Regions from separate parts of the Komagataeibacter sp. FNDCF1 genome, predicted to be linked through region 1. Evidence: predicted binding sites of a transcription regulator. Region 1 holds the regulator's gene; the other holds the start of a gene.
What was found. The regulator LexA, encoded in region 1, represses DNA repair genes until DNA is damaged. The targets are predictions, from matches to a motif close to TGTTCTANNTANGTTC.
Positions count from the first base shown of each region.

Region 2: recA (recombinase RecA) is a predicted target of LexA. The motif match lies at 1,746-1,761, and genes of this name have one in related genera.

Region 1 is NZ_JAIWOT010000001.1:900,561-903,978, reverse strand. It holds gene glp (gephyrin-like molybdotransferase Glp) at 49-1,257, shown strand; gene lexA (transcriptional repressor LexA) at 1,382-2,050, shown strand; gene bioD (dethiobiotin synthase) at 2,034-3,418, opposite strand, start outside.
Region 2 is NZ_JAIWOT010000001.1:3,076,517-3,079,934, reverse strand. It holds gene LDL32_RS14535 (glycerate kinase) at 1-110, shown strand, start outside; gene LDL32_RS14530 (hypothetical protein) at 107-475, opposite strand; gene recA (recombinase RecA) at 599-1,645, opposite strand; gene LDL32_RS14520 (gamma-glutamyltransferase) at 1,825-3,246, opposite strand.

The sequences.
Region 1 (3,418 bases):
TTCTGCTTAAATTCGTCCATAACGGGTAAAAAAGGAGTGCCGGGTACGATGTTGAGTGTCGCCGAAGCGCAAAAACGGGTTCTTGAAGGCGTTTTCCCCCTCCCCACCGAAGTCGTCGCCCTGACCGACGCCTGTGGCCGTGTCAGCGCCGCGCCCGTACGCGCGCGCCTGTCCAATCCCCCGGCGGATGTTTCCTCCATGGATGGGTACGCGGTGCGTGCGGCGGACCTGCACGCGCGGGGCGTACGCCTTGCCTGCATTGGTCACGCCCCGGCGGGTCATCCCTTCGCAGGCCAGGTGGGCGCGGGGGAATGCGTACGCATCTTTACCGGCAGCGTCATGCCCGCAGGTACGGATGCCGTGCTGATACAGGAAAATGCCAGCGCGGATGGCGCCACCATCAGCACCACCCACACTCTTGCCCCCGGCACCTATGTACGGAGGCTGGGACAGGATTTCGCGACGGGGCAGGTCATCATCCCGGCGGGTTGCAGGCTTTCGGCGCAGGATGTCGGTGTGGCGGCAGCGGCCAACCATGCATGGCTGGAAGTGGCCCGCCGCCCGCGCGTGGCCATTGCCGCCACGGGGGATGAACTGCTGCTGCCCGGCAGCCCGGTCGGGCCGGGACAGATTGCCAATTCCAATACGCCGATGCTGGCGGCCCTGCTGCGCGCCGCCGGGGCCGAACCGGTCATGCTGCCCGCGCTGCGTGACGACATGGCGGATCTTGCAACACTTGAACGCATGGTTGATGGCGTGGACATGCTGGTCACGGCAGGCGGTGCGAGTGTGGGCAGCCATGACCTGGTGCGGCGCGGGCTGGAGCAGGTCGGCATGAAAACCGATTTCTGGAAGATTGCCATGCGGCCGGGCAAGCCGCTCATGTACGGTCATCTGGGTCGCCTGCCGTTCATCGGCCTGCCGGGCAACCCGGTGGCGGCCTTTGTCTGTTCCATCGTGTTCGTGCTGCCCGCCCTGCGGCGGATGGCGGGCATCGCGCAGGCGATCCAGCCCCCCGTACGGGCCGTCCTGGGCGCCGATGTGCCGACCAATGACCAGCGTATGGACCATCTGCGCGCACGCCTTGCACATGACGCGGCGGGCCGACTTGTGGCCACGCCCTTTCCCGTCCAGGACTCGGCCATGCTGCATGTGCTGGCTCAAAGCCAGGCGCTGGTGCTGCGCGCGCCCCACGCCCCTGCCGCCAGATGCGGGGAAATGTGCGACATCATCCGCATCGACCATGTTCCAGGCTGAGCGCGTGTGTGAAAGCCGGTTGACTGCGGATATGGAACCAATATAGAACATGGATGCGGGTTTTTGATTTGTTCCGTTGCATCCCCGCCCCGGTAGTCTTGCCCACGGCAAAAGGATACATCGCATGCTCACGAAAAAACAGCATGAGCTTTTGCTGTTCATAGACGGCCATCTGCGCCGGACGGGGTTTTCCCCTTCCTTCGATGAAATGAAGGACGCGCTCGGTCTGCGCTCGAAGTCCGGTATTCACCGGCTGATCTCGGCGCTGGAGGAACGTGGGTTCCTGCATCGCCGGCACCATCGTGCGCGCGCGCTGGAGATCCTGCGCCTGCCGGATATCGAGGTGCCTCCCCCCCCCGTGCAGGCGCCCGTGCCCCCACCGGCCATGCCCCCCGAGATTTTCCACGCTGCGGTGGTGGAAGTGCCCTTCGTCGGGCGCGTGGCGGCAGGCAACCCGATCGAGGCGATCAACACCACGACCACCCGCATTTCCGTCCCGGCGGACATGTTGGGCAAGGCCGGTCACTACGCGCTGGAGGTCATGGGCGATTCGATGCAGGATGCCGGCATCCTGGATGGGGACATGGTGATCATCCGTGAGGGCATGCAGGCTACGGATGGCCAGATTGTCGTGGCCCTGATCGATGGCGAGGAAGTCACGCTCAAGCGCATCCGGCATGAAAAGGACGGGATCGCACTCATTCCCGCCAACACCCATTACGAAACCCGTGTCCTGCCCTTATCGCGCGTCAGCGTACAGGGCACGCTTGCGGGGCTTATCCGCCGTTACTGACGGCTTCGCCCGTAATTTGCGCCCAGGACGGCAGGCGGCGCGCCAGTTGTGCTACCGCCTGCGGCCCCATCGGGGACAGGAGCGGGAACTCGGCCAGTATCCGCACCTGCCCGTGCCGTTCGATGGCGCTGCGGCCATTGGGTTCGGCCGGACCATTCAGGATGACCCCCGCTACCCGCAGGCCACGGGCACGCAGGGCAGCCAGGCTGAGCAGCGTATGATTGATCGTACCAAGCGTGCTGCGCGCGACCAGCACCACGGGCAGGGCAAGTCGGGCCATGAGATCGATCATGAGGTAGTTTTCGGCAATGGGCACGAACACGCCCCCTGCCCCTTCCACGACCAGCGGCCCGCGTGTGCCGTCATGGGGCGGCAGGGTAATGGCGGCGGGGTCGATGCGGGTATGGGCATGGCGCGCCGCGTCCTCGGGTGAGAGGGATGCGCCGAAGCTTGCGGCTGGCGGGTAGAGCCGCGTCGCATCCAGTCCCGTCAACCCGCGCACGCCCGTGCTGTCCGATGGTGCATCGTCCGTGCCGCTCTGCAGTGGCTTCCAGTAAGCGGCTTTCCATGCATGGACCAGGGCTGCGGACGCTACGGTCTTGCCCACATCCGTATCCGTGCCGGTTACAAACACGCCGGGCCAGAGTGCGCGGTGAAACTGGCCATATGCCACCTGATAGGACATGGCAAAGGGACGGGCCCGTGCGGCCGCCAGCACGCGACGCATCTGTCCCGGCGTGGCGGGCGCGTGTTCCGTATGGGTGGCACCTATGGCCCTGAGTTCACGGGCGAAGGCCAGCGGTGTTGACGGTGTATCGACAATTTCCGTGATTTGCCACAGTCCCGCGCCGGAAACGGGCCATTCCCGCTGCAACGCGTCCTGCGTGGGATAATCCGGCATCGGACAGGTTACGCCCGTCCGGTCATATGCCGCCCGCCACTGCGCGAAGCTGCCATCCGCCAGCGTGGCGAAAGCCATCCGCCCCCCCGGCGCCAGTAATGCCGCCAGGCCATGCAGTGCCTGTGAGCGGTGATGGAACCACTGCATGGCCAGGCTGGAGCATATCAGGTCAAAGGGGCCAGTCGCATCCGGGGCCTCACCATCCATCTGGCGCAGGGTCAGGCGGTCATCGTTAGGCATCCGCCGTGCCAGGCGTTCCAGCATGCGGGGGGCGATATCGGTTGCGGTAATATGGGCTTTGGGGAAAAGCCGCCGCAGTTCACGGGTCAGCAGGCCGGTGCCACAACCGATCTCGAGAATGCGTGACGGCGCATCCATTCCATGGTGGTAACCGATGCGGCGGGCCAGTTCCTGTGCCGCCATGCGTTGGACGCGGGCAGCCTGTTCATAATCATGGGCTGCGTCAA
Region 2 (3,418 bases), 2.2 Mb from region 1:
ACCTGCGTGCGCATGACAGCTACACACTGTTCCAGCGCACGGGGGATCTGGTCATGACCGGCCCCACGCTGACCAACGTGAACGACATCCGTGCCGTGCTGGTACCCTAGTTGGACTGCCCGGCCTTGCGCCCGTAGCTGACCTGCGTATCGGGCACGACAAAATGCTTGCCGTCGTCACTGTCGGACGGGGCATCGTCATCACCGGCCTGATTGGGGTCGTAGCCCGAGGATATCATCTGCATCGCCGCCGCGTCGGGGGGCGTGTGGTAGGCTTCGGTGCCGGCTTCATCCGTAGAGTCGGCGGGTTTGGGCAGGTGACGGGACATCGGCCGCAGCGCATTTTCCGCGCGTGAGGCATTGTGGCCACCAACACGATGGCCCAACGGGCGGGGTGCCTCATCCACATCGGCGGGGTCGTTATTGTCGTCCTGCCCCCCGCTACAGGCCGCAAGGCAGACCAGCAATCCGACCATTGCAAGACGTGGTTTCATTCCGGCAGCCCCTGCCCCTCTGTCCAGTCCCTGCCCCGCCCGCACGGTCCGCGCCGACCAGACGGGGCGACTATCAGCCTGCCTTAACCGGACAGGCCGGGGGGATCAAGACTCGCCACCTTCCTCATCCGGGCCAACCAGCATGGCTTCGGCCACGACACCTGCCTGTTCGCGCACGCGGCGTTCGATATCGGCCGCCATTTCCGGGTGGTCGCGCAGGAACTGCTTGGCGTTCTCGCGCCCCTGCCCGATGCGCTGGCTGTCACATGAGAACCATGCACCCGATTTCTCGACAATGCCGGCCTTGACCCCAAGGTCGATCAGTTCACCGACCTTGCTGATCCCTTCACCATACATGATATCGAATTCGACCTGGCGGAAGGGGGGGGCCATCTTGTTCTTGACCACTTTTACGCGCGTCTGGTTGCCCGTGACCTCGTCCTTGTCCTTGATCGAGCCGATGCGGCGGATGTCCATGCGCACGGAAGCATAGAATTTCAGTGCGTTGCCACCTGTCGTCGTCTCGGGACTGCCGAACATCACACCGATCTTGAGCCGGATCTGGTTAAGGAAGATCAGCATGGTGTTGGAGCGTGAAACGGAACCCGTCAGCTTGCGCAGCGCCTGGCTCATCAGCCGGGCATGCAGGCCGACATGGCTGTCGCCCATGTCGCCCTCCAGTTCGGCGCGCGGCACCAGGGCTGCGACACTGTCGACTACCAGTACGTCGATCGCGCCGGAGCGGACCAGCGTATCGGCAATTTCCAGCGCCTGCTCACCCGCGTCGGGCTGGCTGATCAGCAGGTTGTCCACATCCACGCCCAGCTTGCGCGCATAGCCGGGGTCAAGTGCGTGCTCCGCGTCGATAAAGGCGCAGGTGCCGCCCTTGCGCTGGGCTTCGGCAATGGCGTGGAGTGCCATGGTGGTCTTGCCCGAACTTTCGGGGCCGTAAATCTCGACAATGCGGCCACGCGGCAGGCCGCCAATGCCCAGTGCGATATCAAGGCCAAGGGAGCCGGTGGAGATCACATCCACCTGTTCGCTGGGCCGTTCGCCCATGCGCATGATCGACCCCTTGCCGAACGCGCGCTCGATCTGGCTCAATGCCCCTTCCAGGGCCTTGCTTTTGTCGATACCCGGAGCCTGTGCCATTCCGTGCCTATCCTGGTGCTTGAGGAGATGAAACCGGGCCCGGACAGCCTGCCCGGCCCGACCTGCGCTGGGCAGGCGATGCATCATGCACTGCAATATGGAACAAAACAGGACCACTTACAATGGCCCTGCCCTGCCGCACCGTGCTAATAATGCCCGACCGGCGCAAAAACACCAGCCTAGCGCGGCCCCATGGCCAGACCCGCGCCACGCGGGTCGGTCGCGGCGATGCAGGTCGCACCATCCCCCGGCAGCCCGCGCGGGCATGATATGGCGTTCACACGCCCCTGTGCCGTGACGGGATGCGCGTCAGGCACCTGCCCCGCCAGGATATTGCGCATGGTGATGCCAACGGCAGCAGCGGCATCGTTCTGCCCCGACCCCGCCGCCACGGCACGGAAGGCCCGGCCCTGACTGGCGATGGCCGCCGTATAGAGCGGCTGCGGCAGGCGTGCGGGGGAAGCCCCGAGCACGATGCCCGTGTTGCCCGCCATGCGGCCCGTGCCGAACAGGTTGTCCATGCTCATGCTGCACGCCACGGCCATGCCCGCATGGTCCACCACCGTGAACGAGGTGGACGCGGGCAGCGAAGGCAGGCCGCCTCCGGCTGCGCCACCACCGTTGACGAAGGCCTGCGCACGGGCGGCCAGGCTGTCCGCCGTGCCGCCGGTGGCATTGCCGTTCTGCGCGCGCCATGCCGCGATGGCCGCCTGCGCACGGGTCGAGGCATCGGATGACGCAGCACTACGGAAGGCGACCGCGCTGCCCAGCCCGCCATCGGCGGGCGGCGGCAGGAAGGCGACCTGCGTCTCGCCACTGCTCAGGGTAAGGGGCACCTGCTCCGACGGCACGGCCCCGCGCAGATCCGCCATCTGCAACCCGCCCCCGGCACCCTGGCTGCCCGCGATGAAGGACTGACCCAGTGCACCATTATACAGATCGCCCACGCCCATGCCGCGGATCTGGTCCAGCGCGCCGGACAGGTGGGTCTGCACCAGGGCGTCCCCCTCCGCCAGCGCCTTGCCATCCGAGCGGCTGAAGATGGCGCGGATGCCTGCATCGGCCAGCAGCGGCACCTGCACGGCCGCAAGGTCACCCGCAAGCTGGCGGCTTACGTTGATGCCATTGGCAGCCAGGGCAATCGCGCCGGGCAGCAGTTCGGAAAAGGCAACCGACCCGTACTGCAGATGCATGAGATACAGCCCGCGCGCCATCATGGGCACGGCGGCGGGCCGGTCGGCACGGGGCATGCCGGTGGCCGCCACGGTGCCGGCAACAGGCAGGAACATGAACGCACGGCCACCATTCTGGTCACCCGGCCTGTAGGCCAGGCACGCCCCGCCCGCGCCAAGCGAGGCGCGCGAGGGCAGCGTGACCGAAAGCGCCATGCCCATGGCCGCAGCCGCATCCGCCGCGTTGCCGCCGCGTTGCAGGATGTCACGCCCCACCAGCGTCGCTTCCGGTTCATCGGCGGAAACGGTGCCGACCAGCGCACCGGGCGACGGGCCGAACATGTGTGACACGATCTTCACGGGGGAGTAGTTGTTGAGGGAACACCCCGTAACCGATATGGCCAGAACCGCCGAGAGCGCAGTACGCACGTACCGGCGGGCGACAGGTGTGATCGAATGCTCAGGCACGCACGCTTCTCCAATGGGCAGGTCGGCTTAAATTCATGAACGGCTGGCACACGACCGCGCGACCACCGCAGACCCGTTACGACTTAGCGGCCTTGGGGGCCGTGGGCAACAGGCATGCCACCATGCGGGGCCA